Regions from separate parts of the Lysinibacillus sp. FSL W8-0992 genome, predicted to be linked through region 2. Evidence: a T-box and tRNA genes for the amino acid it is inferred to sense, from the RefSeq annotation. Region 2 holds a T-box; the other holds one or more tRNA genes.

Region 1 (15,815 bases), 3.3 Mb from region 2:
TTCGCTTGCAGTTGATATGACCGAGGCGGGAGAAACAGATGATTTAAAGTACACTGTAAATTATGCGGAAGTGTATGAGCTATGTCGTGACATTGTTGAAGGTGAACCATTTAAGTTAATTGAAGCACTTGTATCGAAAATTGCAAACAGTATACTTTCTGCTTATCCTGACAAGGTGAAAGGTGTTCGAGTTGAGCTCATCAAACCAGATCCTCCAATACATGGTTATTATAAAGAAGTTTCAGTTGAGCTTATTAGAGGTGATTTCTAATGAATGATGTATATCTATCAATTGGAACAAATATTGGTGAACGCTATGAAAACCTTCAGCATGCTATCGAACTTTTGATAGGAGAAGAAGGGGTAGAGGTTGTCCGTATATCTTCTATATATGAAACAGCGGCTGTAGGTTACACTGACCAAGCGGATTTTTTAAATATTGCGGTTTATATTAGAACGAGCTACTCTTCTTCGGAAATGCTAAAGGTTTGTCAGTCAGTAGAGAATGAGCTAGGTCGTGTTAGAGAGTTTCGATGGGGACCTCGAATCATTGACCTTGACATTTTGCTCTACAATCACGAAAATATTGAAACAGAGAGTTTGCTTGTGCCACATCCAAGAATGTATGAACGAGCTTTCGTATTAGTGCCACTAATAGAAATTACGCCTACACCAGTAGGAGAGCAATTACAACGAGCGCATGAAACGCTGAAACAGTTAAATTGCCAAGAGGAAGGCATAATGCTGTGGAAGGAATCATCGGATACGAGATTTATGCCGTCTATGAAGTAGCGAGCATAAGTGGGTGATGCCTTATTATTTGTGGTTAACTTAACAATAACTGTCTAAGCATTAACAATAGATCTTTAGGAATGTAGGGTAAAAGCCCGTAGAAGGAGGAAATCGACGTTGAGTCAGACAACTGAGAAGCCGTTTCAAATTGGCGATATTGTCATGGACAACCGTGTCGTCTTAGCACCAATGGCTGGGATTTGTAACTCTGCTTTCCGATTAACAGTAAAAGAATTCGGAGCAGGGCTTGTGTATGCCGAAATGATTAGTGATAAAGGGATCGTTAATAAAAACGAAAAAACGTTAGGTATGCTGTATATCGATGAACGAGAAAACCCCCTTTCATTACAAATTTTTGGTGGAGATAAAACGACATTAGTAGAAGCGGCGAAGTATGTAGACGAAAACACAACTGCTGACATTATTGATATTAATATGGGCTGTCCGGTTAATAAAATTATTAAGTGTGAAGCAGGCGCTCGTTTACTTTTAGATCCAAATAAAATTTACGAAATGGTAGCATCAGTTGTAGATGCTGTGAAAAAGCCAGTCAGCGTAAAAATGCGTATCGGCTGGGATGATGAGCATGTCTTTGCTATAGAAAACGCACAAGCTGTAGAACGTGCTGGCGCTTCAGCGGTAGCGGTTCATGGTCGTACCCGTGTGCAAATGTATGAAGGTAAAGCGAATTGGGATGTTATTCGTCAAGTAAAGGAAAATGTAAATATTCCTGTGCTTGGCAATGGTGACGTTGAAACACCGCAAGATGCAAAACGTATGCTTGATACAACGGGTGTGGATGCGGTTATGATAGGACGTGCGGCATTAGGTAATCCATGGATGATTTATCGTACCGTTCAATATCTTGAAACAGGTGAGTTAAAAGACGAGCCTGGGGTTCGTGAAAAAATGGATGTATGTTTATTGCACTTTGAACGTCTATTGCAACTAAAAGGCGAGAGTGTGGCTGTGCGCGAAATGCGTAAACACGCATCATGGTATTTAAAAGGTATTCGCGGTAATGGTAAAGCTCGTAGTGCCATTAACCAAACGGAAACAGCAGTAGAGCTACGTGCTATACTAAATGGGATTGTGCAAGAATATGAAGAGCTTGAGTCTGGAATTTTTGTGCCAGAGCAGAAAGAATTAATCGTATAAAGTGAAAAGAGGCGTCTCAATTTTATTTTGAGATGCCTCTTTTTTATGTGATTCATGGAAAGAAAGATATAGAACAAACTAGTGTATAAGGAATAAAACTTTTTATGCTCACTTTAATTTTTAGAATTATTAATAATTTTAACTCTTTTGGAAATTAAACCGAAACAGATGAATACAGCTTTAAAATTGTGTACAATAGAAATATTATGGACGTAAACGCGGACAATTTAATAAGGAGTGAAACAAGTGTCAAACATAGAAGAGTTAAATGATCAGCTTTTGGTGAGACGTCAAAAGATGACTGCTATTCAAGAGAACGGACAAGATCCATTTGGTAGTCGATTTGAACGTACACATTTATCTACAGAAGTGCGTGAACAATTCGCAGATCAAACAAAAGAACAGCTAGAAGAAAACTTACAAGAAGTTATTATCGCAGGTCGTATTATGACAAAGCGCGGTAAAGGGAAAGCTGGATTTGCACATATTCAAGATTTAGGTGGCCAAATTCAAATCTACGTTCGCCAGGACCATGTTGGTGAAGATGCTTATAACTTATTTAAACAAGCTGACCTAGGCGATATCGTTGGTGTACGTGGTAACGTATTCCGTACGCAAGTGGGAGAACTTTCAGTAAAAGCTGAAGGATTTACATTCCTAACAAAAGCGCTACGTCCTATGCCTGAAAAATTCCATGGCTTACAAGATGTAGAACAACGTTACCGTCAACGTTATTTAGATTTAATGACAAATGAAGATAGCAAAAATACATTTATTACACGTTCTAAAATTATCCGTGCTATTCGTAACTATTTAGATAACGCAGGTTATTTAGAGGTGGAAACACCAATGCTTCATACTATTGCTGGTGGTGCAGCGGCTCGTCCATTCATTACTCACCACAACGCACTTGATATGGAACTATATATGCGTATCGCTATCGAGTTGCACTTAAAACGTTTAATCGTTGGTGGACTAGAAAAAGTCTATGAAATCGGTCGTGTATTCCGTAACGAAGGTATCTCAACTCGTCATAATCCAGAGTTCACAATGATTGAACTGTACGAAGCTTACGCGGACTACAAAGATATTATGTCATTAACAGAAAACTTAATTGCACATGTAGCACAAGAAGTACTTGGTACAACGTTAGTTCAATACGGTGAAGATGAAATCAACCTAGCAGTTGGTTGGAGACGTGTTCACATGGTAGATGCTGTTAAAGAAGCTACAGGTGTAGATTTCTGGCAACCGATGACGAAAGAACAAGCTCAGGCACTTGCTCAAGAGCATGGAGTAGAAGTAAAGGCTGCGCATGAAGTCGGCCATATTATTAACGAATTCTTCGAGCAAAAAGTAGAAGAAACTCTTGTACAACCAACATTCGTGTTCGGTCACCCAGTAGAAATCTCTCCTTTAGCGAAGAAAAATCCAGAGGACGAGCGTTTTACAGATCGTTTTGAGTTGTTTATCGTGCGACGTGAGCATGCAAATGCCTTTACAGAACTAAATGACCCAATCGATCAACGCGAACGCTTTGAGGCGCAATTAGCTGAAAAAGAAGCTGGTAATGACGAAGCACACGAAATGGATAATGACTTTATTGAAGCTTTAGAATTCGGTATGCCGCCAACAGGTGGTTTAGGTATAGGTATCGACCGTTTAATCATGCTTCTTACAAACTCTCCATCAATTCGTGACGTATTATTATTCCCAACAATGCGCCACACTACAAAATAATATCTTATATAAGGAGATCCTTTATAAAAAGGGTCTCCTTATTTTATTGTGAAATTACAAAAACAGAGGTATAGTAAAATTAATGTTTTAGAGGAACAATAAATGCAAAAACATTGTAGCTAGAATAAGCTATTAATAGCTTACTAATGACGTTTTTTTTATAAAATGATATTTTTGTAGAAAAACACTTGCAGAGATTATAGAATCGTGTTAAATTATTACTTGTCGCTAAGACGACGCAACATTAAGTATTACAAACTATTAATAACATCACAAAAAAAGTGTTGACACCAACATTACATAGTGGTAAGATTTAAAAGTTGTCACTTCTTAAGGAAATAAAATATTTCAAAAAGTTGTTGACAAAGAAAATCGAAAATGTTATTATATAAAAGTTACTGAAAATAACTGGTAACGAAATGAACCTTGAAAACTGAACAAGCAAAACGTAATCAATATAGTTTTTAGTAGCTAACTTCGTTAGTGAACGAAACAAAATTTTGGACATCAAAATTGATGCCAGCAAAACAATTTGAGCTAATCAAATTTCTTTTATGGAGAGTTTGATCCTGGCTCAGGACGAACGCTGGCGGCGTGCCTAATACATGCAAGTCGAGCGAACAGATAAGGAGCTTGCTCCTTTGACGTTAGCGGCGGACGGGTGAGTAACACGTGGGCAACCTACCCTATAGTTTGGGATAACTCCGGGAAACCGGGGCTAATACCGAATAACTTGTTGTCTCTCATGAGACAATTCTAAAAGACGGTTTCGGCTGTCGCTATAGGATGGGCCCGCGGCGCATTAGCTAGTTGGTGAGGTAACGGCTCACCAAGGCGACGATGCGTAGCCGACCTGAGAGGGTGATCGGCCACACTGGGACTGAGACACGGCCCAGACTCCTACGGGAGGCAGCAGTAGGGAATCTTCCACAATGGGCGAAAGCCTGATGGAGCAACGCCGCGTGAGTGAAGAAGGATTTCGGTTCGTAAAACTCTGTTGTAAGGGAAGAACAAGTACAGTAGTAACTGGCTGTACCTTGACGGTACCTTATTAGAAAGCCACGGCTAACTACGTGCCAGCAGCCGCGGTAATACGTAGGTGGCAAGCGTTGTCCGGAATTATTGGGCGTAAAGCGCGCGCAGGTGGTTTCTTAAGTCTGATGTGAAAGCCCACGGCTCAACCGTGGAGGGTCATTGGAAACTGGGAGACTTGAGTGCAGAAGAGGATAGTGGAATTCCAAGTGTAGCGGTGAAATGCGTAGAGATTTGGAGGAACACCAGTGGCGAAGGCGACTATCTGGTCTGTAACTGACACTGAGGCGCGAAAGCGTGGGGAGCAAACAGGATTAGATACCCTGGTAGTCCACGCCGTAAACGATGAGTGCTAAGTGTTAGGGGGTTTCCGCCCCTTAGTGCTGCAGCTAACGCATTAAGCACTCCGCCTGGGGAGTACGGTCGCAAGACTGAAACTCAAAGGAATTGACGGGGGCCCGCACAAGCGGTGGAGCATGTGGTTTAATTCGAAGCAACGCGAAGAACCTTACCAGGTCTTGACATCCCATTGACCACTGTAGAGATACAGTTTTCCCTTCGGGGACAACGGTGACAGGTGGTGCATGGTTGTCGTCAGCTCGTGTCGTGAGATGTTGGGTTAAGTCCCGCAACGAGCGCAACCCTTGATCTTAGTTGCCATCATTTAGTTGGGCACTCTAAGGTGACTGCCGGTGACAAACCGGAGGAAGGTGGGGATGACGTCAAATCATCATGCCCCTTATGACCTGGGCTACACACGTGCTACAATGGACGATACAAACGGTTGCCAACTCGCGAGAGGGAGCTAATCCGATAAAGTCGTTCTCAGTTCGGATTGTAGGCTGCAACTCGCCTACATGAAGCCGGAATCGCTAGTAATCGCGGATCAGCATGCCGCGGTGAATACGTTCCCGGGCCTTGTACACACCGCCCGTCACACCACGAGAGTTTGTAACACCCGAAGTCGGTGAGGTAACCTTTTGGAGCCAGCCGCCGAAGGTGGGATAGATGATTGGGGTGAAGTCGTAACAAGGTAGCCGTATCGGAAGGTGCGGCTGGATCACCTCCTTTCTAAGGATATTTTCGGAATACAAACCTTGGGTTTGTAAGATTACGTTTTGCGTTCAGTTTTGAAGGTTCATCATTACGATGAAATACTTCAAAACTTGTTCTTTGAAAACTGGATAAAACGACATTGAAATTGTAACAAACACATTTATTTTTTTAAGTTTTTTATAGGCTTAATAACTAGGTTAAGTTATTAAGGGCGCACGGCGAATGCCTTGGCACTAGGAGCCGAAGAAGGACGGCACTAACACCGATATGCTTCGGGGAGCTGTAAGTGAGCTTTGATCCGGAGATTTCCGAATGGGGGAACCCACTACGTTTAATCGCGTAGTATCTTGACGTGAATACATAGCGTCTTGAAGGCAGACCCAGGGAACTGAAACATCTAAGTACCTGGAGGAAGAGAAAGAAAAATCGATTCCCTGAGTAGCGGCGAGCGAAACGGGAAGAGCCCAAACCAAGAGGCTTGCCTCTTGGGGTTGTAGGACACTCTATACGGAGTTACAAAGGAATGAGTTAGATGAAGCGACTTGGAAAGGTCCGCCAGAGCAGGTAAAAGCCCTGTAGTCGAAAGTTTATTCCCTCCAGAGTGGATCCTGAGTACGGCGGAACACGTGAAATTCCGTCGGAATCCGGGAGGACCATCTCCCAAGGCTAAATACTACCTAGTGACCGATAGTGAACCAGTACCGTGAGGGAAAGGTGAAAAGCACCCCGGAAGGGGAGTGAAAGAGATCCTGAAACCGTGTGCCTACAAGTAGTTAGAGCCCGTTAATGGGTGATAGCGTGCCTTTTGTAGAATGAACCGGCGAGTTACGATTACGTGCGAGGTTAAGCTTTATAAGGCGGAGCCGCAGCGAAAGCGAGTCTGAATAGGGCGAATTAGTACGTGGTCGTAGACCCGAAACCAGGTGATCTACCCATGTCCAGGGTGAAGGTGAGGTAACACTTACTGGAGGCCCGAACCCACGCACGTTGAAAAGTGCGGGGATGAGGTGTGGGTAGCGGAGAAATTCCAATCGAACTTGGAGATAGCTGGTTCTCTCCGAAATAGCTTTAGGGCTAGCCTCGTGATGAGAATACTGGAGGTAGAGCACTGTTTGGACTAGGGGGCCATCCCGGTTTACCGAATTCAGACAAACTCCGAATGCCAGATATTTATACACGGGAGTCAGACTGCGAGTGATAAGATCCGTAGTCAAAAGGGAAACAGCCCAGACCACCAGCTAAGGTCCCAAAGTAATCGTTAAGTGGAAAAGGATGTGGCGTTGCACAGACAACCAGGATGTTGGCTTAGAAGCAGCCATCATTTAAAGAGTGCGTAATAGCTCACTGGTCGAGTGACGCTGCGCCGAAAATGTATCGGGGCTAAACGATTCACCGAAGCTGTGGATTGACATCTACGATGTCAGTGGTAGGAGAGCGTTCTAAGTGCGTTGAAGTCAGACCGGAAGGACTGGTGGAGCGCTTAGAAGTGAGAATGCCGGTATGAGTAGCGAAAGACGGGTGAGAATCCCGTCCACCGTATGACTAAGGTTTCCTGAGGAAGGCTCGTCCGCTCAGGGTTAGTCGGGACCTAAGCCGAGGCCGATAGGCGTAGGCGATGGACAACAGGTTGATATTCCTGTACCACCTCCTCACCGTTTGAGAAATGGGGGGACGCAGTAGGATAGGGTAAGCGCGCCGTTGGTTGTGCGCGTCCAAGCAGTAAGGCGTGTGTGTAGGCAAATCCGCACACTGTAACGTTGAGCTGTGATGGCGAGTCCGTATGGACGAAGTTCCTGATTTCACACTGCCAAGAAAAGCCTCTATCGAGGTGAGAGGTGCCCGTACCGCAAACCGACACAGGTAGTCGAGGAGAGAATCCTAAGGTGTGCGAGAGAACTCTCGTTAAGGAACTCGGCAAAATGACCCCGTAACTTCGGGAGAAGGGGTGCTCTTGAGCGTGCAAGCGCACGAGAGCCGCAGTGAATAGGCCCAGGCGACTGTTTAGCAAAAACACAGGTCTCTGCAAAACCGTAAGGTGACGTATAGGGGCTGACGCCTGCCCGGTGCTGGAAGGTTAAGAGGAGTGGTTAGCGCAAGCGAAGCTGCGAATTGAAGCCCCAGTAAACGGCGGCCGTAACTATAACGGTCCTAAGGTAGCGAAATTCCTTGTCGGGTAAGTTCCGACCCGCACGAAAGGCGTAACGATCTGGGCACTGTCTCAACGAGAGACTCGGTGAAATTATAGTACCTGTGAAGATGCAGGTTACCCGCGACAGGACGGAAAGACCCCGTGGAGCTTTACTGTAGCCTGATATTGAATTTTGGTACAACTTGTACAGGATAGGTAGGAGCCAGAGATCTCGGAGCGCCAGCTTCGAAGGAGGCGTCGGTGGGATACTACCCTGGTTGTATTGAAATTCTAACCCATGCCCCTTAGCGGGGCAGGAGACAGTGTCAGGCGGACAGTTTGACTGGGGCGGTCGCCTCCTAAAAGGTAACGGAGGCGCCCAAAGGTTCCCTCAGAATGGTTGGAAATCATTCGTAGAGTGTAAAGGCACAAGGGAGCTTGACTGCGAGACCTACAAGTCGAGCAGGGTCGAAAGACGGGCTTAGTGATCCGGTGGTTCCGCATGGAAGGGCCATCGCTCAACGGATAAAAGCTACCCCGGGGATAACAGGCTTATCTCCCCCAAGAGTCCACATCGACGGGGAGGTTTGGCACCTCGATGTCGGCTCATCGCATCCTGGGGCTGTAGTCGGTCCCAAGGGTTGGGCTGTTCGCCCATTAAAGCGGTACGCGAGCTGGGTTCAGAACGTCGTGAGACAGTTCGGTCCCTATCCGTCGTGGGCGTAGGAAATTTGAGAGGAGCTGTCCTTAGTACGAGAGGACCGGGATGGACACACCGCTGGTGTACCAGTTGTCTTGCCAAAGGCATCGCTGGGTAGCTATGTGTGGACGGGATAAGTGCTGAAAGCATCTAAGCATGAAGCCCCCCTCAAGATGAGATTTCCCATTACGCAAGTAAGTAAGATCCCTCAAAGACGATGAGGTAGATAGGTTCGAGGTGGAAGTGTGGTGACACATGGAGCTGACGAATACTAATCGATCGAGGACTTAACCAAAAAAGTTTGAAACATTCAATGAAACGTTTATCCAGTTTTGAAAGAACAAGAAAGCTTTGAAAAAAGCTTGCATTTATAACATTTTATGTTATAATGAATCTTGTCTTTTAAATAGTCTAGTGATGATGGCAAAGAGGTCACACCCGTTCCCATACCGAACACGGAAGTTAAGCTCTTTAGCGCCGATGGTAGTTGGGGGCTTCCCCCTGTGAGAGTAGGACGTCGCTAGGCATAATACCCAGGAGGATTAGCTCAGCTGGGAGAGCATCTGCCTTACAAGCAGAGGGTCGGCGGTTCGAGCCCGTCATCCTCCACCATATGCCGGTTTAGCTCAGCAGGTAGAGCAACTGACTTGTAATCAGTAGGTCGTGGGTTCGATTCCTATAGCCGGCACCATTTTTTTGAGCCATTAGCTCAGTTGGTAGAGCATCTGACTTTTAATCAGAGGGTCGAAGGTTCGAGTCCTTCATGGCTCACCATTTAAATTGCCAACAATAATATGCGGGTGTGGCGGAATTGGCAGACGCACTAGACTTAGGATCTAGCGCCGCGAGGCGTGGGGGTTCGACTCCCTTCACCCGCACCATTTATTTTAATTTCATAATTGCCAGGATAAATAATCTTATGCACATGCGGAAGTAGTTCAGTGGTAGAACACCACCTTGCCAAGGTGGGGGTCGCGAGTTCGAACCTCGTCTTCCGCTCCAAATGTGCCGGGGTGGCGGAACTGGCAGACGCACAGGACTTAAAATCCTGCGGTAGGTGACTACCGTGCCGGTTCGATTCCGGCCCTCGGCACCATTTTTTAAATATTAAGCGCCCGTAGCTCAATTGGATAGAGCGTCTGACTACGGATCAGAAGGTTGTGGGTTCGACTCCTGCCGGGCGCGCCAATAAATGAACGGGAAGTAGCTCAGCTTGGTAGAGCACTTGGTTTGGGACCAAGGGGTCGCAGGTTCGAATCCTGTCTTCCCGACCATTTCCTAAATACATGAATTTATGGGGCCTTAGCTCAGCTGGGAGAGCGCCTGCCTTGCACGCAGGAGGTCAGCGGTTCGATCCCGCTAGGCTCCACCAATTACAATAAATGAACCTTGAAAACTGAACAAGCAAAACGTAATCAATATAGTTTTTAGTAGCTAACTTCGTTAGTGAACGAAACAAAATTTTGGACATCAAAATTGATGCCAGCAAAACAATTTGAGCTAATCAAATTTCTTTTATGGAGAGTTTGATCCTGGCTCAGGACGAACGCTGGCGGCGTGCCTAATACATGCAAGTCGAGCGAACAGATAAGGAGCTTGCTCCTTTGACGTTAGCGGCGGACGGGTGAGTAACACGTGGGCAACCTACCCTATAGTTTGGGATAACTCCGGGAAACCGGGGCTAATACCGAATAACTTGTTGTCTCTCATGAGACAATTCTAAAAGACGGTTTCGGCTGTCGCTATAGGATGGGCCCGCGGCGCATTAGCTAGTTGGTGAGGTAACGGCTCACCAAGGCGACGATGCGTAGCCGACCTGAGAGGGTGATCGGCCACACTGGGACTGAGACACGGCCCAGACTCCTACGGGAGGCAGCAGTAGGGAATCTTCCACAATGGGCGAAAGCCTGATGGAGCAACGCCGCGTGAGTGAAGAAGGATTTCGGTTCGTAAAACTCTGTTGTAAGGGAAGAACAAGTACAGTAGTAACTGGCTGTACCTTGACGGTACCTTATTAGAAAGCCACGGCTAACTACGTGCCAGCAGCCGCGGTAATACGTAGGTGGCAAGCGTTGTCCGGAATTATTGGGCGTAAAGCGCGCGCAGGTGGTTTCTTAAGTCTGATGTGAAAGCCCACGGCTCAACCGTGGAGGGTCATTGGAAACTGGGAGACTTGAGTGCAGAAGAGGATAGTGGAATTCCAAGTGTAGCGGTGAAATGCGTAGAGATTTGGAGGAACACCAGTGGCGAAGGCGACTATCTGGTCTGTAACTGACACTGAGGCGCGAAAGCGTGGGGAGCAAACAGGATTAGATACCCTGGTAGTCCACGCCGTAAACGATGAGTGCTAAGTGTTAGGGGGTTTCCGCCCCTTAGTGCTGCAGCTAACGCATTAAGCACTCCGCCTGGGGAGTACGGTCGCAAGACTGAAACTCAAAGGAATTGACGGGGGCCCGCACAAGCGGTGGAGCATGTGGTTTAATTCGAAGCAACGCGAAGAACCTTACCAGGTCTTGACATCCCATTGACCACTGTAGAGATACAGTTTTCCCTTCGGGGACAACGGTGACAGGTGGTGCATGGTTGTCGTCAGCTCGTGTCGTGAGATGTTGGGTTAAGTCCCGCAACGAGCGCAACCCTTGATCTTAGTTGCCATCATTTAGTTGGGCACTCTAAGGTGACTGCCGGTGACAAACCGGAGGAAGGTGGGGATGACGTCAAATCATCATGCCCCTTATGACCTGGGCTACACACGTGCTACAATGGACGATACAAACGGTTGCCAACTCGCGAGAGGGAGCTAATCCGATAAAGTCGTTCTCAGTTCGGATTGTAGGCTGCAACTCGCCTACATGAAGCCGGAATCGCTAGTAATCGCGGATCAGCATGCCGCGGTGAATACGTTCCCGGGCCTTGTACACACCGCCCGTCACACCACGAGAGTTTGTAACACCCGAAGTCGGTGAGGTAACCTTTTGGAGCCAGCCGCCGAAGGTGGGATAGATGATTGGGGTGAAGTCGTAACAAGGTAGCCGTATCGGAAGGTGCGGCTGGATCACCTCCTTTCTAAGGATATTTTCGGAATACAAACCTTGGGTTTGTAAGATTACGTTTTGCGTTCAGTTTTGAAGGTTTATAAACAATTTTATAAAACTTCCAAGAGGGCCTATAGCTCAGCTGGTTAGAGCGCACGCCTGATAAGCGTGAGGTCGATGGTTCGAGTCCATTTAGGCCCACCATATATAACCTCTTGGGGCCTTAGCTCAGCTGGGAGAGCGCCTGCCTTGCACGCAGGAGGTCAGCGGTTCGATCCCGCTAGGCTCCACCAATTTTTTTATTTGTTCTTTGAAAACTGGATAAAACGACATTGAAATTGTAACAAACACATTTATTTTTAAATTAAGTTTTTTAGGCTTAATAACTAATAATAGGGTTTCAAGACACAAGCAGTTCTAGGAAGCAATTGAGTGAAAGAAGGAGCGTACTTACGTACGTGACTGACTGAACGAAAGAAGCTGACAACGAAATGCGCAGTGGATTGGAAGCCGTTGAAGGTTAAGTTATTAAGGGCGCACGGCGAATGCCTTGGCACTAGGAGCCGAAGAAGGACGGCACTAACACCGATATGCTTCGGGGAGCTGTAAGTGAGCTTTGATCCGGAGATTTCCGAATGGGGGAACCCACTACGTTTAATCGCGTAGTATCTTGACGTGAATACATAGCGTCTTGAAGGCAGACCCAGGGAACTGAAACATCTAAGTACCTGGAGGAAGAGAAAGAAAAATCGATTCCCTGAGTAGCGGCGAGCGAAACGGGAAGAGCCCAAACCAAGAGGCTTGCCTCTTGGGGTTGTAGGACACTCTATACGGAGTTACAAAGGAATGAGTTAGATGAAGCGACTTGGAAAGGTCCGCCAGAGCAGGTAAAAGCCCTGTAGTCGAAAGTTTATTCCCTCCAGAGTGGATCCTGAGTACGGCGGAACACGTGAAATTCCGTCGGAATCCGGGAGGACCATCTCCCAAGGCTAAATACTACCTAGTGACCGATAGTGAACCAGTACCGTGAGGGAAAGGTGAAAAGCACCCCGGAAGGGGAGTGAAAGAGATCCTGAAACCGTGTGCCTACAAGTAGTTAGAGCCCGTTAATGGGTGATAGCGTGCCTTTTGTAGAATGAACCGGCGAGTTACGATTACGTGCGAGGTTAAGCTTTATAAGGCGGAGCCGCAGCGAAAGCGAGTCTGAATAGGGCGAATTAGTACGTGGTCGTAGACCCGAAACCAGGTGATCTACCCATGTCCAGGGTGAAGGTGAGGTAACACTTACTGGAGGCCCGAACCCACGCACGTTGAAAAGTGCGGGGATGAGGTGTGGGTAGCGGAGAAATTCCAATCGAACTTGGAGATAGCTGGTTCTCTCCGAAATAGCTTTAGGGCTAGCCTCGTGATGAGAATACTGGAGGTAGAGCACTGTTTGGACTAGGGGGCCATCCCGGTTTACCGAATTCAGACAAACTCCGAATGCCAGATATTTATACACGGGAGTCAGACTGCGAGTGATAAGATCCGTAGTCAAAAGGGAAACAGCCCAGACCACCAGCTAAGGTCCCAAAGTAATCGTTAAGTGGAAAAGGATGTGGCGTTGCACAGACAACCAGGATGTTGGCTTAGAAGCAGCCATCATTTAAAGAGTGCGTAATAGCTCACTGGTCGAGTGACGCTGCGCCGAAAATGTATCGGGGCTAAACGATTCACCGAAGCTGTGGATTGACATCTACGATGTCAGTGGTAGGAGAGCGTTCTAAGTGCGTTGAAGTCAGACCGGAAGGACTGGTGGAGCGCTTAGAAGTGAGAATGCCGGTATGAGTAGCGAAAGACGGGTGAGAATCCCGTCCACCGTATGACTAAGGTTTCCTGAGGAAGGCTCGTCCGCTCAGGGTTAGTCGGGACCTAAGCCGAGGCCGATAGGCGTAGGCGATGGACAACAGGTTGATATTCCTGTACCACCTCCTCACCGTTTGAGAAATGGGGGGACGCAGTAGGATAGGGTAAGCGCGCCGTTGGTTGTGCGCGTCCAAGCAGTAAGGCGTGTGTGTAGGCAAATCCGCACACTATAACGTTGAGCTGTGATGGCGAGTCCGTATGGACGAAGTTCCTGATTTCACACTGCCAAGAAAAGCCTCTATCGAGGTGAGAGGTGCCCGTACCGCAAACCGACACAGGTAGTCGAGGAGAGAATCCTAAGGTGTGCGAGAGAACTCTCGTTAAGGAACTCGGCAAAATGACCCCGTAACTTCGGGAGAAGGGGTGCTCTTGAGCGTGCAAGCGCACGAGAGCCGCAGTGAATAGGCCCAGGCGACTGTTTAGCAAAAACACAGGTCTCTGCAAAACCGTAAGGTGACGTATAGGGGCTGACGCCTGCCCGGTGCTGGAAGGTTAAGAGGAGTGGTTAGCGCAAGCGAAGCTGCGAATTGAAGCCCCAGTAAACGGCGGCCGTAACTATAACGGTCCTAAGGTAGCGAAATTCCTTGTCGGGTAAGTTCCGACCCGCACGAAAGGCGTAACGATCTGGGCACTGTCTCAACGAGAGACTCGGTGAAATTATAGTACCTGTGAAGATGCAGGTTACCCGCGACAGGACGGAAAGACCCCGTGGAGCTTTACTGTAGCCTGATATTGAATTTTGGTACAACTTGTACAGGATAGGTAGGAGCCAGAGATCTCGGAGCGCCAGCTTCGAAGGAGGCGTCGGTGGGATACTACCCTGGTTGTATTGAAATTCTAACCCATGCCCCTTAGCGGGGCAGGAGACAGTGTCAGGCGGACAGTTTGACTGGGGCGGTCGCCTCCTAAAAGGTAACGGAGGCGCCCAAAGGTTCCCTCAGAATGGTTGGAAATCATTCGTAGAGTGTAAAGGCACAAGGGAGCTTGACTGCGAGACCTACAAGTCGAGCAGGGTCGAAAGACGGGCTTAGTGATCCGGTGGTTCCGCATGGAAGGGCCATCGCTCAACGGATAAAAGCTACCCCGGGGATAACAGGCTTATCTCCCCCAAGAGTCCACATCGACGGGGAGGTTTGGCACCTCGATGTCGGCTCATCGCATCCTGGGGCTGTAGTCGGTCCCAAGGGTTGGGCTGTTCGCCCATTAAAGCGGTACGCGAGCTGGGTTCAGAACGTCGTGAGACAGTTCGGTCCCTATCCGTCGTGGGCGTAGGAAATTTGAGAGGAGCTGTCCTTAGTACGAGAGGACCGGGATGGACACACCGCTGGTGTACCAGTTGTCTTGCCAAAGGCATCGCTGGGTAGCTATGTGTGGACGGGATAAGTGCTGAAAGCATCTAAGCATGAAGCCCCCCTCAAGATGAGATTTCCCATTACGCAAGTAAGTAAGATCCCTCAAAGACGATGAGGTAGATAGGTTCGAGGTGGAAGTGTGGTGACACATGGAGCTGACGAATACTAATCGATCGAGGACTTAACCAAAAAAGTTTGAAACATTCAATGAACCGTTTATCCAGTTTTGAAAGAACAAAATCTTTCAACAAAATATAAGGTCTAGTGATGATGGCAAAGAGGTCACACCCGTTCCCATACCGAACACGGAAGTTAAGCTCTTTAGCGCCGATGGTAGTTGGGGGCTTCCCCCTGTGAGAGTAGGACGTCGCTAGGCAAATAAAAACCTGAGATTAGATTCTCAGGTTTTTTTGTATTTAAAGCAGTCTGTCTGAATAAGCCCCGCCAAAATCAGATTGGGGCTATTCGACAGACTTGAAGTGTCTTAATAAAATACAATGCGATTCATTGTAGTAAATGTCTTGTATCACTCGTTGACAATCTGGAACAGCTGTTTATACAGCTGTTTTTATTTTCTCTATTAAAATTCAAGGGCGTTTCGCAAGTTATTGAGATAGGATTGGCTGACTGGTAGTTCTGTCCCGTCTTTTAATGTAACGATAAAATTGGAAGTGAGATCACGCGCCATCTTTTTTATAAAATGAATATTAACAATATAAGATCGATGAATGCGAATGAAAAATGCTGGTAAGCGCATTTGTAACTCCTTGAGTGTAATACTTGTTTTAAACTGTTCCTTTTCTACATAGAACCATGTCTTTTTCTGCAGGCTTTCGATATAAGATATTTTCTCAATGGCAACAGGGTTCCATTCTTCGTCCCGTTTACCAGTTAAAAATTGATAAGGTTCTAATTTC
Region 2 (15,815 bases):
GATTTGCGCTAGCTTATCGGCGATTCACATTGTTTTATCGGCGATTGGAACTAGTTAATCGGCGATTCACACCGACTTACCGGCGATGACAACCTTTTCTATGAACTAAAATTTACAACATTACATAATATAGAAATGAACTAATGAATAAAGGGTGATGTAGAAAATGTCTTACAGAGAAAGACCCGATGTGTGGGACGAAGATGGAAGGGATATTGATCGTTGGGAAAATGACGGTGGTAGAAGTCATTTAATAAGACAGGGAATTTCCGCTTGACCACTTGTCTGCTTTGCAAAAGTACTGTAAATACAAATGGGCTGTCTATTTCTTAAGATAGCTTATTTGTATTTGTCTTGAATAAGTCCGCTATGTAATAAAAAAAGGAGATGAACTATTGATACATAGCTTCATCCCCTCTAATTCTAAGCTTATCATTTACGTCAATAATTTGTAAAATCCTCCCTATTTGTGCTTAAACAAGTACTCCTAATGACAGGACTATTAACCACAATGGAAAGTCTACAAATGACCTTAGTGGTAATAATTACGCGCGCCAGTAAGCAGAAAGATTATTTTTTAATACTTTCTTTTCGCCTTGTTCAAAAGACTCTAAAATTAAATTTTTTTCAAATTCATTGATATTTAAAAGCGATACTTTATTCTCTTTTAAAAGGTCTAAAATGTTTTTGTTTTTTTGAAGATATTGAGTAATTTCTAACATGTCCTTCACCTCATCTAAATATATTGTTTGAATATTTCAACATTTTGTGTTGGATATACTTCTTTTAATAAGTCTAGTGCAAGATTAAGATATTTAGATTGTATTAGATGCACGTAAACGTGTAATCCAGAATCTACAATCTGCTGTTTAGTAATACAAATCTTCGTAGTTGCATTCCCTTGCTGTCTATAATACAATCGCAATTCGTCAAATGCCGAATCCTCGAATTGTAATAAATATAGTAAAGGCAAGGTTCTTTTTTTAACTTGTAAATCTCTTTGTAAATTTAATAAGTCGTTATAATCATTTTTAAGTTGAGCGACAATTGCGATATAGTGCGCACTCATTTCAAGCTTTGTTGTATACTTTCCAGTCGCTAACACTGCGCCAAGCGTGGATGAAAGTGCTATTAATGAACCTGATTTCTTTTTAACAACATCTATATACATTTCTTCAGATGTTATCTTGTTCATTAAGTCATGATGCTGTCCGTCAACCGCTTGTAGTAAGTAATGGCAAAATAAACGAGTAACCTCACTTTTATAAGGTATCTCTAGCTTTTCTAGCTCCAACAATACGATACTAACTAAAGCTGTAGAAGCATTCAACAATATGTTCCCATCTATTCCCCACTTTGATTCATCACCGTCTTCAATATCATCAACGATATCCGTAAAAAGAATCCATAATTCTAGAAGATTAAAAACTTCTTCTATAGATTTCGTTAATGTGCCACCATTCATTTGAAAATGCAATTTACTTAAACCACTAAAATCACCACCTTCATGTTGATCTAATAAGTCGTTTAAACAGCGATTAAACTCATCTGATAGTTGATAATTACCTGCAATTATCTTTAATGATTGCTTAATTCCCTCCATCATTCACCCTACCAATTATTTATTTTATTGAGATTTCACCTTACAGCTTTCTAACGATTAAAATGGACTGTTAACAATGCGCAATATTTTGGATGTTCGACTCTGGTATATCAAATACAATTTAACCTCACATCAATGAAAGCGCTTACTGAAATGACTTAAAAAGTTCTAACCATTTATTACATTGGACTTACATATGTATCATACTCTCTAAACAAACTAGAGGTAAAAAATAAAAATGTCTGCTGGTTCTACAACTATTTTTCCTATTAATTACTAGTATATCATCTATCCTTAAAATGTAAATATATACATATTTTAAACTATTAACACTTTTAAACCAATTAATAATAAAAATTATGTATTATTATTACAATTATCTTTCTAAAATCTATATTAGTGATATAAAATTTTTTAGAGCCGTAGAATATGAGTAAAAAGTCATTAATAAAGCGTTTCAACAAAATTGTTGAAACGCTTTATATTTGTACTTCGTCGTAAATTAGTAAGCTCGTGCAAACCAAACTGTATGTTTTGCTTCATGCCCACAATGAATGCAAGTATCCTTTGTAACTGGTGGGTTAAATGGAATGTTACGTGTTGTGAATTTTGTCTCTTCTTTTACCTTTTCTTCACATGCATCGTCTCCACACCAACCTGCTAAAATCCAACCTGGTATTGTTTCATTCTGTTCAGCTTGAGTTAAATGTTGTTGTAACTGCTCCATTGAATCAATATGTGTATGCGAGTTATTCGCACGGAAAGCTTTTGCTTTTTCGAAAAGACGTGTTTGCATTGTTTCAAGTTCTGTTTCAATGCTTTCAACAATTGTTTCTAAAGATACAGAAACTTTTTCTTCTTCATCACGGGCTTTCATTAAACCTTGTTGATTCTCTAAATCACGTGGTCCCAACTCAATACGTACCGGTACACCTTTTAACTCCCACTCATTAAATTTATAGCCTGGCGATTGATCCGAGTCATCAAGGCGAACACGAATTCCTTTTGCTTTTAACGCTGCAAAAATTTCATCTAATTTCTCGATAATAGCAGGGTTCTTTTTCCATGGTCCGACAGGGATTAACACAACTTGAGTCGGTGCAATCTTTGGTGGTAAAACAAGACCTTGCTCATCGCCATGCACCATGATGACAGACCCGATTAATCGTGTCGATGTACCCCAAGAAGTTGTATGCACATAAACATGTTTATTTTCTTTATTTAAATATTTTATATCAAATGCTTCAGCAAATTTTGTACCTAAGTAATGGGATGTACCCGCTTGCACAGCTTTTCCATCCTTCATCATCGCTTCAATAGAGAATGTATCAACCGCTCCAGCAAAACGTTCAGATGGTGTCTTTTGTCCATCATATACTGGAATCGCTAGCAAACCTTCTACTACTTCTTTGTAAATTGCTAACATTTGCATTGTCTCTTTACGTGCATCTTCTTCATCGACATGGGCAGTATGACCTTCTTGCCATAAAAATTCAGAAGTACGGATAAACGGTAGCGTTTTCTTCTCCCAACGGAATACATTTGCCCATTGATTAATTAAAACTGGAAGATCACGATAACTTTTAATCCAATTTGAATATAAATGTCCAATCATTGTTTCAGAAGTTGGACGTAATGCTAAGCGCTCCTCTAACTTCTCACCCGCCGCTTCTGTAACCCATGGAAGCTCTGGTGAAAATCCTTCAATATGATCTTTTTCCTTTTGAAAAAATGATTCTGGTATTAACATCGGGAAGTAAGCATTGCGGTGACCTGTTTCCTTAAACCGCATATCCATCTCAGCTTGAATGTGCTCCCATAATTCATAGCCGTCTGGTTTAAAAGCAATACAGCCACGAACTGGCGTATAATCCATTAAATCCGCTTTTTGAATCGTATCCACATACCATTTTGAAAAATCGTTTATTTTTTGAGCCATCTTCTTTTCCTCCTATGTTTTAAATAATAAAAAAAGCATAAAGCATCCTAATAAAGGACGTCTTTACGCTAATTGACGTGGTACCACCTTAGTTCGACTTAATAACTATATTAAGTCCTCTAAACGTTTGTAACGAAACGACTCGGTTAGTTGTTAACTGACATCTCCGTGATAGGGTTCAATAAGAAGAGGTGATATAGCTTTCAGCCTAGGCTATAATTTCTGTTTCACAATACTTATTTACTTGATCACATCATCGATTTATTATTTATACATTAATATACCAATTTGCTAAATGTAATTCAATCATTACTGTCATACATCACCACATATTACCCTACCCAACGGAGGAAATCCCGCTCGGCGTTTTAAAAATAGGGCAAGACCTTCTCATCTCTCCCAACTTACAGTGTTTTATTTGTTTGTTTAGCTAAAATATCATAGAAATGTCGTTAATCAACATGTATGATGTTTATACTGTAATAAATTTAAACAATTGTTATGGGAAGGTGATTGTATGAAACGTCAACGAACTGAAAAATTATGGCGAGAAGAAAAGTATCGTGTCATGTTTCATAGCCAAAAGCATTACAATCAGCTTCGGCTGGCAATGCGCGATATACTGCCCCATGAACAAATTGAACAATTGATCGAAGATGCATTACAACAAATACCTACTGACGGCAGCATGCGCAATGCGTGCCAGCATATGTGGGGGTATTTCCGTAAAGTTGCTACATCCGAGGAAAAGCAAAAATATGAGAAATTGCTCATCACTGGTCAAATACAGGCGCTTCTTTGCTTTTTACAGCAATTATCCATACAATATAACATTACATATTTACGACAAAGTACTATTTTAAAAATACTGGAAGAGTAAGTCTAATTTTAAAGCAAGATATTACACTCCTTTAAAATCAACCTCTTAGGAGACCAACATGAACAAAAATCAGGACAATACAGAAGTTATCTACCTATCCAATCCATCCGAACGTTTAATGCATCCATTTTATAATAAACAAATCGTCTTTACAGGAGCTCTCTCCACAATGACACGTTCTGAAGCTGCAAAAAAGGCCCGAGCTTATGGAGCTTTCATGCAAGGGGCCGTGACAAAAGAGACAGATTTCCTTATTCTTGGCAAAAACCGACGAGAAAAAAGTACAAAACATTTAAAGGCTGAGCAGTTAATTCAACTCGGTCACGACATTCAAATTATAGCTGAAGATGATTTTATTTGGCTTATTTCGATGTAAAAAGAGTATGTACCATCTTATATGCAGTAACAGTAACCTCCTAAACTCCTTTCCTAAGTACTTTTCATCAATAAAAGAGGAGAGGCTGGGACAAAAGACAAAAAGTATTAGATTGACTGCCATCAATCTAACACTTTTTTGCTATGCCGTTGTTGTCTGCTATGGTGGATGCTTTCCTCGCTCACCACACTAAACCACAAACCTCGCTACCTTGATTTTTGTTGAGTCATGCCTTCTGTGTGTTCTTCAACAATTAACCCAAAAATTGAAAGCTTTACAGGTCTTGATGTACGAGCAGAATTGGCGACTCTACACATAAAACCTAGTCACTCGCCCCTATCGTTGCCAACAGGCTAAGCATATTTTCCGATGAAAAAGATTTTGCACTAAGTAAAGCGATTTCCATTTTAAAACGTAAAAGCAAAGCCCTTTAATTCATCGTTTTCAAAACTGCTTTCGCTTTATGATGGATCACCGTAAAAAAAGAAGCGTCAACTAACAGTATGTTCTGTCATTGACGCTTTTGTTATTACTCGATTACATCAGATGAGAATTTTTGTACATGCGAAGGATTTATTTTTGCAGGAATCGGATTTTGATAAACATCGTCACCCAATCGCTCTTTTAAATCTTGCTTTGCCTGATCTATTAATTGTGGTTGAGCGAGCATTGCTGCAGCAGTTGCCGCCATAACTTTACCAGCATGTAGCATACCTTTATGAGCGATTGCCGTCGTGCCTGTTGCAACCGCCTGCCAAGAATGCAACTGTGTGCCCTGTGCATGACAAGTCGTTGTACATTGTGCAGTCGGCACAACCCAACTCACATCTCCTACATCTGTAGATCCTGGCATCGTCACATTCGTAAAAGCTTTATGGTAAGGAAGTAAGGCTGTTGACAATGGCGCATCCTTCTCTTTTGCTAAAATCTCTCTATATACCGGTATAGAGAGTAGTGCTCCACCGCTTTTTTCCTGTTGTGACAACGTATTGCGAATAGCAGCCGCAAATTGATAGTCTTCTTCGCTAAATTCAGGTGTTCCTAGCTGTGCAAATTGTTCAAACATAACTTGCTGCATCGTATGGTTTGGAATAAGATTGGAACAAGCTTTATCGAAAATGATTTCCACTTCTGTTCCAGTCATTAATGCTGCACCCTGTGCAACTTTACAAACACGCTCATAGATTTCATTTACTTGACTCGTTTTAGGTGCACGTATTAAGTAAAGTACACTGGCATCTGCTTGGACAATATTAGGGGACAATCCACCAGTATTTGTCACTGCGTAATGCACACGAGCTTCCGGAATTATATGTTCTCGGAGATAGTTGACCCCAACGTTCATCAGCTCAACAGCATCTAACGCACTACGTCCAAGATGTGGTGCTTGAGCCGCATGCGCTGCACGACCTGTGAATTGAAAGGAAACTTGTGTATTCGCTAATGAACTTGTGCACATCATTAAATTATGATCGGCTGGATGCCAGCATAATGCAAAATCTACATCATCGAAAAGTCCAGCACGTACCATCAACGTTTTCCCAGAGCCCCCCTCTTCTGCCGGACAGCCATAGTAACGAATTGTTCCAGAAATATTATGTTTCACCATATAGTCACGTAAAGCTACGGCTGCGGCTAAAGAACCTGTTCCAAGTAAATTATGACCGCATCCATGCCCATTACCACCTTGCTCTATAGCAGATTTTATGGCAGTCCCCCCTTGTTGACTTAAACCAGACAGAGCATCATATTCTCCTAAAAAAGCAATGACTGGCTTTCCACTGCCATAACTTCCGATAAAGGCTGTTTCCAGATTTGCAACACCTTTCTCAACATCAAATCCTTCACTTTCCAATGCCGTACATAACAAATCTGCAGATTGAAATTCTTTAAAACGGATTTCCGCGAAATTCCAAATTTTATTACTGATATCGATAAACTTATCTCGCTTATCTTCAATAATTTTGGATAGCTCGTTTATAGCATTTAATGTATTAGACATAAATAATCACTCCAATAGTTTTTATTTCAAGCACTTTAAAAGGATGGATCAGGTGAGATTTTATCCCTAGTTTGTAATGTCATAGCCGTAACAATTGGAATGATGATCATCACCATTAAGAACATAAATGCTGCCGAATAGGAGCCACCGAAAATTGTGATGATGAATCCCATGACAAATGGCGAAATTGCACCAGCTACTTGTCCTCCAAAATACATGAACCCTGTTGCAGTACCAATTACATCATGTGAGAAATATTTCAGTGGTAACGTCAGAATCGTAGTAGTAGCAAATAAACACCCTGCTGATGTTAAAGCTTGGAAAGTTACCACCATAGTTATGGAAGAAGCACTTGTCATGAAAAATAAACTAATTCCTGCAATGACAGCACCAACCATTATCAAATACTTTTCTTTACCTACTGCAAACTTATCAATCAACCAACCTGTAAGCACAACTGCAATGAGCGCGGCAAACGCAGGAATAATTGCAAGTGTGCCCATCGATACCATATCTAAATTTTTCTCTTTCACCATAAATGTTGGCATCCATGATGTGAGCCCCCAATTGACAATACTTACGCCAAAGTACATCAACATTAACTGCCACAACATTGGCATCTTTAATAATTTTTTTAACGGCACCTTAGTAGCTGTAGTTGTTACTGCCGTTTTTATTTGTGACTCGCTTGGCTTTAAAAAGAAATAAAGGACAATCGTCAAGAAAAGCCCTAAAACCCCAAAAATAAAGAACAAATTCCGCCAGCCAATCGAAGTTATTAAAGCGGCAGCTAATATTGCTGAAATCATACTGCCAATTGTCGTTGCGGCAGTAAGCGTCGACTTAGCACGACCTCGTTCAGATTTTGGGAAATTGTCTGCAACTGCTAATGAACTAGCTGCAGGAAAGCTCCCCTCTCCAATCCCAAATAGTAGTCGTATCGCAATAAGCGATATAAATGACCAGGCAAAACCAGTTAGAATCGTGAAAATAGACCATAATAAAACGGATATGAGAATCATTCTTCTTGCCCCGTATTTATCAGAAAGAAAACCTCCAACTAATTGCATTACTGCATAACTCAAAAAAAATACACTAATAATTAATCCAGCTTGCGTTTCATTCAACTTAAATTCTTCTGCTATCGGTATAATCGCCACGTTCATCGAAAGCTTGTCCAGATAGTTGACAATCCACGTCATAAACAAAATTCCAAGAATTATGTATTTTTGCTTAGTCGTACCGGTTCTTTCCAAAAAAAGTCCCCCTTGTGATAAAACACATTATTTTTAGACATATTAAAGACAGTCTTTAATTATTATAAGATTGACTATTAAAAAAATCAATAAAATTCAAAAAATACACTTCTATATTGATATAGACAGCATTTGTCAAATATACTAGAACTAATAGATAATCTAGGAGGAGAATTAACTTTGATTCGAATCGGTGTAATCGTAGCGCATAATTCACTACAAGATGTTTTACCTATCCAAGAAAAATTAAAAGAACGCTGCGAGTTGACTTTTTTTACATATAGAAAACTTTCAGAAATAAAACCTTTATATCTGGAAAACTATATATTTTTTGATGCGATTGTCATGAATGGCTTGGCACATCTAGTGTTACAAAGTTCTCAGATTAACTATCAAATACCAACTCATTATTATATGGCGAATGAGCGTGATTTTTATAAAAAGCTGTTTCATATTAGTAGAAAATATCCAAATATCGATTTTTCAAAAGTGACATTTGATTTTAGTGGCTACACGGATTTAATAAAATTAGAGGAAATATATGCAAAAGATGAGGAAGCTCATATTATCCATTTACCTATTACGGATAATTTTTACGAGGATTTATTAGATAAGCATATTGAATTGAATAGATCCGGGAAAGTAGAACTATCTATTACAGCTTTTAGTAATATATTAAACAAACTTTCAGAGCATGGTGTGACCGCAGAGCTGATAACTGCGTCTCCACAAACTATTCAAGAAATATTTGAAAAAGTAATTCAGGAAGTTCGGCATAAACAATTAACAGAGAGTATTATTGCCATTGGAAAAATTACAAGTGATGCACTGATTCCATCTAAAGTAGAAAATGTAAATACAGAATTCAATCAAATTCTTTTACACACTACCCTATTGGAATATAGAGAAAAAAATCACTTATCGATGATTATTCAAAAACAAAGTGTACATTTCGAAATCTTTACATCTCAAAAAGAATTACTGACAGTTACTAATAATTTTTCACATGATGGATTAGAACAAACATTAACTGAGAGCTTACCTTTTCCAGTGACCATTGGCTGGGGAGTTGGTCAAAGTATTGATGATGCCAGAAAAAAAGCGCATATTGCAAATCATGAGGCTCAAAAACAAGAAAAGTCGTCTTGCATTATTACAGAAAATGGTCAAATCATTGCGCCAAACACGCAAGAGAAAATGGTTTTACATATAAAAGAGGAAACGCCGGAGTTACAGCGTTTAAGTGAAAAACTGAATATTTCTATGCTGTTAATGCAAAAAATTCTCTCCGTTATTGAAAAAATGAATACCAATGAATTATCTTCTGACGATATAGCATTACATTTAGGCATTACAATCAGAAGCTCTAACCGTATTTTGAATGAATTAGAAGAAAAAGGAGTAGCTGAATTAATTTATAAAAAACATGAAAAACTGCGAGGTAGACCTAAGAAATTTTATAAAATCAATTTCCATAAAAATGAAGCATGATACGTGGAACTTCAATTCGTAGGGGGGTCATAATGCTAAAGAAATTCTCCATAACAGAGTTGTCGTAACAGTTTCCTTTACGAGACATATTTTGGACAAACCATTTGATGGCTCAAATAAATCAAATGAGCCAAGGTGTTTTAAAATTACTGAAATAAAAAAATGAGGAGCAAAATTATCTTTGTTTCTCCAAAGAAAAGCACGTTGACCAGCCGCAACACTGCGGTCAATCAACGTGCTTTTAAATTTTAGTAGTATGTCTAATACTATTTTTGCACTACTGGTGCAGGATAGTCAAAGCCCTTTGTATCCACTTCGACTTTTTTCATGATTTGATCTTCGAACGGCTTATCTGTAGCGTCTCGATCAACTGCAACAATCTCATCTACCGTTTCCATACCTTCGATGACTTTTCCAAATGCAGCGTAATCTCCATCAAGATTGGACGCTTCTTCTACCATAATAAAAAATTGTGAGCCCGCAGAATTTGGATTGTTATTCGTCCGTGCCATTGAAATAACACCGCGCTCATGTTTTAAATTATTTTCAAAGCCATTATTCGTAAACTCACCGTTAATCGAGTACTCTGGTCCACCAGATCCATTTCCAGCAGGATCTCCACCTTGAACCATAAAGCCAGGAATTACACGATGAAAAATAAGCCCATCATAAAAACCATCTTTTACTAAAGAAATAAAATTAGCAACTGTATTCGGTGCTACTTTAGGCTCTAGTTCAATAACAATTTTTTTATCGTCATTCATCGTAATTGTCACAATTGGATTTTCTTTCACTGCAGATGCATAATCTACTTTTTCTTCCACTGTCTTATCCTCTTTTGATGTTCCACAACCTGTCAGAACAAAAGCTAGTGCCATCAGACTAAAGACAAAATACAATACTTTAGATCGTGCCAACATTCTTTCAACTCCCTATATAATCAGTTTATTAAAGTATATAACTATAAGATTATTTAAGACAACTTATATATAATCTTACAAATGAATATTAAAAACGGAGATTTCAGGTGGGACCATAAAACGAGCTGGAATTCTAGATGTCCCTATTCCGGTATTTACATAAAGCTGCATCCCATTGCTTTTATTAATAGTATAAAATCCATCACTATATTTTTCAGCTAAGGAAGTAGTCATTGTTTTCATAAATGGAATTTTTATTTGTCCTCCATGACTATGCCCAGCTAACAGCAAATTAATTGAAGTATCTTTTAATAAGTCTGCCATATCTGGTTCATGCATAAGTACAATTTTATAATCAAAACTATCATCCAATTGCGATAACAATTGGTCTATATCTGGATTTCCAAGCAAACCATCATCCAATCCTCCGATAAATAGCTTCTTATCATTTAATACAGTAACATTTACTCCACTATTTTTTAATAAAGTAAAACCTGAATTCGTTAATAAATCTTCATATATTTTAAAAGCACCACCACCGTAATCGCGGTTTCCCCAAACTGCATATTTCCCCACGGTAGCTTTAAGCTTTGATAAATTTTCAGTTACTTGTTGTTTCTGTTGAAATGTAGAAAAATTTTCGAATAAATCCCCTGTAAAAACAATAATATCAGGTGATAATTGATTAATCTTTTCTACTAAACGGTTTAATTGTTTTATTGTGTAAGTTTCACTAACTTGAATATCAGATATTTGAACTACTTTGACTGATTCACCCTTGTCTTCATTTAAATCATACGAATGAATGACAAGCCTTGTTGGTTCAACTTTAAAAGCGTACCCTACAAATAAACCTATTAATACCATCAGTAATAAAACTATTTTTACAATCCTTTTAAAACTCTTCATTCCAATATAAATGCCCCTTTCAAATCTATAACCATTATTATAAAGGTGCTATGTTACAGTAATATGTACTTTTTATGATTGTTAGAAAAAGGCACTCAATAAATGAAAAAAACGTGCACCAAATAGATGCCCGTTCTTTGTTTTATTTTGATTCAACTAAATCAAACCATATCGTAAAACGAATATACGAGTCTACTAACACCACTTCATACTGTAAATCATTTTTAGCTAAGATGCTAGCAACAATCGACAATCCTAAGCCTGTCCCGCTAATTTCTTTGTTCCTCGATTCTTCTGCTACGTAGAATGCATCCCAAATAAAAGGAAGATGCTCTTGTTGCAAACTTGTCGTTTTATTTCGTATCGAGAACTTTATTTTGTTTTTATCTTCATTTGTTAAGTTGATTTCGAAATACTGCTCTTCGCCATATTTAATGGCGTTGCTTATTAAATTATTCATTACAATCTCTATTTGATTACTATCTTCATAAATAAAGGAATGTTGTATTGAATCTAAATTTTGCACTACATGCACATTGTTATTTCTTAATGAAATATTATATTGTGTAATAATTTTTTGAATAAGATGCTTTAATTCGAATGGCTCTTTTTTCACTTCTAATTCGTGGATTTTAGATAATTTGATTAAATAATCCACCATTTCTGAAGTGTAATTTACTTGTTCTAAAATAATATCCGTATAGGAGCCATCATCAAAACCATCTTTAATACCAATTGTATATGCTTGTATTAATGACAAGGGTGTTTTTACTTCATGAGAGATACTTGAAATTAACGTATTTAAACTTTGATTTTTCTTTTCTAATTGTGAATGAACATTTTTCAAAGAATTACTCATTTCATTAATACTGTGTGACAACTCCTCAATTTCATCGCCTGAGGTTATCTCCACTTCTTTAAAGTTTAAATTTGTAATATCTTTTGCTACGTTTTTTAATTTCTCTAAAGGAGTAATAATTTTCTTAGAGAATAGTGCTACCAATAATATACTAATTATAATTCCTAGCAATAAGGAATATAAATATAATTGGTTTACTATTTTTAAAGCATCTGTATTATGAGCAACTACTGTTCCTACTAACACTAAATGTTGATCTTTCTCATACAGCACAGTTAGAAGGCTCGACTTTAGTTTTCCTTGATTAAATAATAGTCTTACTGTTTTTCCTTCCTTTATTTTTTCTAGAGAATTCTCCGTAATCCAAAATTTATTTAAAACAATTTTATCTTTAAACAATGCAAATTCGATATTTTCATTAATTTCATCGGTACTACCGCTATTTTGAATAATAACAATTGTAACGTTATTATCATTTTCAATTTTTTCTTGTGTTTCTATTAGTTGTGGAATTGTTAAATCCTTTAGCTCTTCATAAACGGCGTTAACATTATTTTTCATTTTAAATAAATAATAATTAGCGGAAAAGTAATTGTTTAACAAAAAGGAAACACCGAAAACGATGAGCATAATTACACTCACCATCAATAACAATTTCTTTCCAATTTTATTCAACTTTATCATTAAAGCTATACCCCATTCCTCTATGGGTTATAATATGGTCATCTCCAATCTTGTCACGCAGCCTATTAATGTGCGTATCGACTGTACGTTCCTCACCAAGATAGTCCAAGCCCCAAACCATTGATAACAAAGAATTTCTAGATAATACTTGCCCTTTATTTTCATATAAAATCTTCAATAAGTCATATTCTTTTTTAGAGAGTACTATGTCTTCTTCGTCCTTAAATACTTTCTTACTTTGTAAATTGATTTTCAAATTCCTTATTTCAGCCAACTTTTCTGTTCCAAGCATTTTTTTCACTCTTAAAATTAATATTCGCGGATCAAATGGCTTACGAATATATTCATCTGCCCCAATATCTAATGCCATAAATTCATCATCATTGGACGACTTTGCTGTTAACATGACCACTTTCGTTAAGCTTACTTTCTTTATTTCTCTGCATACTTCAATGCCACTTAACTTAGGCATCATCCAATCCAAAACTGCAAGATCGATTTTTTTTGAATAAAAAATTTCAAGTGCTTCTTCTCCTTCAAAAGCAATACTGACATTAAAACCTTCCTTTTCAAAGTAGGTTTTCAAGATAGCAGTCATGTGTTTCTCATCATCAGCTATTAGTATATTCACTTTATATAAACTCCTTATCTGTCTTACCAGTAACTCTTCTCATAATAAAAGGCAAAAGGTGAAAACCTTAAAAGAAGACTTCACCTTTTTTCTAACATTTATACGATAGAGTAGCATACGTATTTTTACTTTTCTAATCCATTTTTCAGGGCACCCCATAATGGATTACTTACTTCTACTTGTTCTCGATTTGGTAGCTTTCCTTTTTCAAATGCCTCCCAATATTTCCAATTTGGCGGTTGCTCTCCTAATTGATAATCCATGCCTTCCCATGTGTCTTCACGGAATGCATAGAACGCCCAATGCCAGCCATATTCATCAAAAATTGAAATAAGATCTGATAAATATTGATCAGCACCTTTGACCATTCGGTTAATGCCGAATTCTTCCGCAATGATTCGATTAGCAGGAATATTATTTTCTTCTGCCCACTTATCTACAGGTTGTAAAAAGTCTTTTAAAGTATCTTTATTAAACATTTTTTCCGTTTTCTGCTCTCCTACTTTCACCTTGCCAGGATAAGCATACTCGAATCCTCGTTTACGATTTTGACTTGTCATTTCATATGGCTCATACATATGAAATGCGTACAGTACATTATCATCCTGGATTGGTTTCAGATACTCAAATGCCCAAGGAGTTGCATATAATCCAGAATTAAGAATAATCGGTGTTTCTTTATCCACCAAGCGAATCGCTTCTACAATCGTTTCATACAATTTATTTAAATCGGCAGCTGTATTTTCCACTTGACTGTACCAGTCACTATAATCCTGCGTCCAAAAATCATTAAATCCTGTAGCTGTTTCAGGGTGTGGCTCATTCACTAAATTATATCCAACAACAGCGGGATGATCCTTCAATCTAGTAGCAAGATCTTGCCAAAACTGCGCTGATTGCTGATGATAACTTAAATCCTGCCATATTCGATCATCGTTTTGACGATTATTAAATTGTCTCCAACGATTTCCTGGCAAACTTAAAACTGTTAACACTACTTTTGAACCTCGTTCATAAGCTGCATCCAAGTCTGCTTTTAATGCTTCAAAATCTTCTTCTACAATACCTTCATAATGATCTACATTACCAATTAAAAAATCTTTTTTGGGATTTGAATCTGGCTGATCATTAAATAAAAAATCTCTGTCCTTTGACCATTTATCTGGAGCTAAGCGTATAAATTCGATGTTTTCTTTATTAACTTCTGTATAGTTTTCTGGTATGGATTTTGAATTCATGAAATTGGTACCTTTTTTCTGTTCATCCCAAAATGATAACTTGCTTGCTAGTGTACCTGCCTCTATATTTATTTGTTTTTCTTCTTCCTGTTTACTTGCACATCCTCCTACGAGTAATAGGACAAAAACTATAATTAACGAAAGAATACTCCTTTTCGAACGATTTTGATTGACTCTCATCTCCTCACCTCACCTCACAAGCATTGTAAAATACTAATGTCACAAGCATGTCACATAAAAAAATGTCATTCAATTGTTATAAAGTTAAAAGAAATTATTCAGCTAGATCAAAAAAAGTTTGATGATGTGATTTGTTGTAATTTTTCGGTTCCAAGTGGCGAACTGGAACGCACCATTTTATGGACAACGTACGGCATTAATTCTAAAAGCTATTAGCTCATTTCTCCCTCATTAACATTTTATCGTTCATTTAACGTAATTATCTCTCACCTCCTCCCTCCAAATATTTTTAGTGAAAATTTTTAAGTTTAAAATGAGAAATTACTGGCTTCCTTTCGTTATAGTAGATGTAAAGGCCTTTACAAAAATTTGAAGGAGCCATTTTAGATGAAATCTAATGAAACAAATTTTATCCAGCGTCTGCAATTTGGAAAAGAAGACGCACTCGAATATATTGTGGACAACTATTTATCCCTAATAAAGGGCATTACCTATAAAGTGCTATCTCCATTTAATAACCAAGGCATGATAGATGAATGCGTGAATGATATTTTGTTATCTGTGTGGCATCATGCTAAAGATTTCGATGGTGATTCTGCGAAATTCAAAAGTTGGATTTGTTCGATAGCGAAGTTTAAGGCCATTGATTATTACAGAAAAGCTGCTAAAAATATAGAGGTTTCCAGTGATTACTTGGAGCCTTCTAGTGCTGACTCTTTAGAAAAGGATTTGCTGCGCAATGAAAATAGATCGGAACTCATGCAATTGATTAACCGACTTGATCCGATTGATCAACAAATCTTTATTCGAAAATTTTTCCTTGGTGAACATTCAGAAGACATCGCTC

What was found. The T-box of region 2 lies ahead of proS (proline--tRNA ligase). A T-box ahead of a tRNA ligase gene usually reads a tRNA of that ligase, here a tRNA-Pro.
Region 1: it encodes a tRNA-Pro, which carries the amino acid that the T-box ahead of proS (proline--tRNA ligase) is inferred to sense. The anticodon was not compared.

The regions. Positions count from the first base shown of each region.
Region 1 covers NZ_JBBOZQ010000001.1:619,665-635,479, reverse strand. The annotation lists gene folB (dihydroneopterin aldolase) at 1-271, shown strand, start outside; gene folK (2-amino-4-hydroxy-6-hydroxymethyldihydropteridine diphosphokinase) at 271-792, shown strand; gene dusB (tRNA dihydrouridine synthase DusB) at 910-1,950, shown strand; gene lysS (lysine--tRNA ligase) at 2,188-3,690, shown strand; rRNA gene NSQ74_RS02945 (16S ribosomal RNA) at 4,242-5,793, shown strand; rRNA gene NSQ74_RS02940 (23S ribosomal RNA) at 5,974-8,901, shown strand; rRNA gene rrf (5S ribosomal RNA) at 9,017-9,132, shown strand; tRNA gene NSQ74_RS02930 (tRNA-Val) at 9,143-9,218, shown strand; tRNA gene NSQ74_RS02925 (tRNA-Thr) at 9,222-9,297, shown strand; tRNA gene NSQ74_RS02920 (tRNA-Lys) at 9,305-9,380, shown strand; tRNA gene NSQ74_RS02915 (tRNA-Leu) at 9,403-9,487, shown strand; tRNA gene NSQ74_RS02910 (tRNA-Gly) at 9,534-9,608, shown strand; tRNA gene NSQ74_RS02905 (tRNA-Leu) at 9,614-9,702, shown strand; tRNA gene NSQ74_RS02900 (tRNA-Arg) at 9,718-9,794, shown strand; tRNA gene NSQ74_RS02895 (tRNA-Pro) at 9,804-9,880, shown strand; tRNA gene NSQ74_RS02890 (tRNA-Ala) at 9,903-9,978, shown strand; rRNA gene NSQ74_RS02885 (16S ribosomal RNA) at 10,121-11,672, shown strand; tRNA gene NSQ74_RS02880 (tRNA-Ile) at 11,769-11,845, shown strand; tRNA gene NSQ74_RS02875 (tRNA-Ala) at 11,859-11,934, shown strand; rRNA gene NSQ74_RS02870 (23S ribosomal RNA) at 12,160-15,087, shown strand; rRNA gene rrf (5S ribosomal RNA) at 15,159-15,274, shown strand; gene NSQ74_RS02860 (LytTR family DNA-binding domain-containing protein) at 15,479-15,815, opposite strand, start outside.
Region 2 covers NZ_JBBOZQ010000001.1:3,937,718-3,953,532, forward strand. The annotation lists gene NSQ74_RS19795 (competence pheromone ComX) at 546-722, opposite strand; gene NSQ74_RS19800 (polyprenyl synthetase family protein) at 737-1,606, opposite strand; gene proS (proline--tRNA ligase) at 2,106-3,542, opposite strand; T-box leader at 3,593-3,808, opposite strand; gene NSQ74_RS19810 (YbgA family protein) at 4,060-4,422, shown strand; gene NSQ74_RS19815 (BRCT domain-containing protein) at 4,481-4,798, shown strand; gene NSQ74_RS19820 (M20 family metallopeptidase) at 5,328-6,800, opposite strand; gene NSQ74_RS19825 (MFS transporter) at 6,836-8,056, opposite strand; gene NSQ74_RS19830 (hypothetical protein) at 8,237-9,547, shown strand; gene NSQ74_RS19835 (peptidylprolyl isomerase) at 9,814-10,467, opposite strand; gene NSQ74_RS19840 (metallophosphoesterase) at 10,543-11,376, opposite strand; gene NSQ74_RS19845 (HAMP domain-containing sensor histidine kinase) at 11,519-12,919, opposite strand; gene NSQ74_RS19850 (response regulator transcription factor) at 12,903-13,550, opposite strand; gene NSQ74_RS19855 (glycoside hydrolase family 5 protein) at 13,676-14,968, opposite strand; gene NSQ74_RS19860 (sigma-70 family RNA polymerase sigma factor) at 15,356-15,815, shown strand, end outside.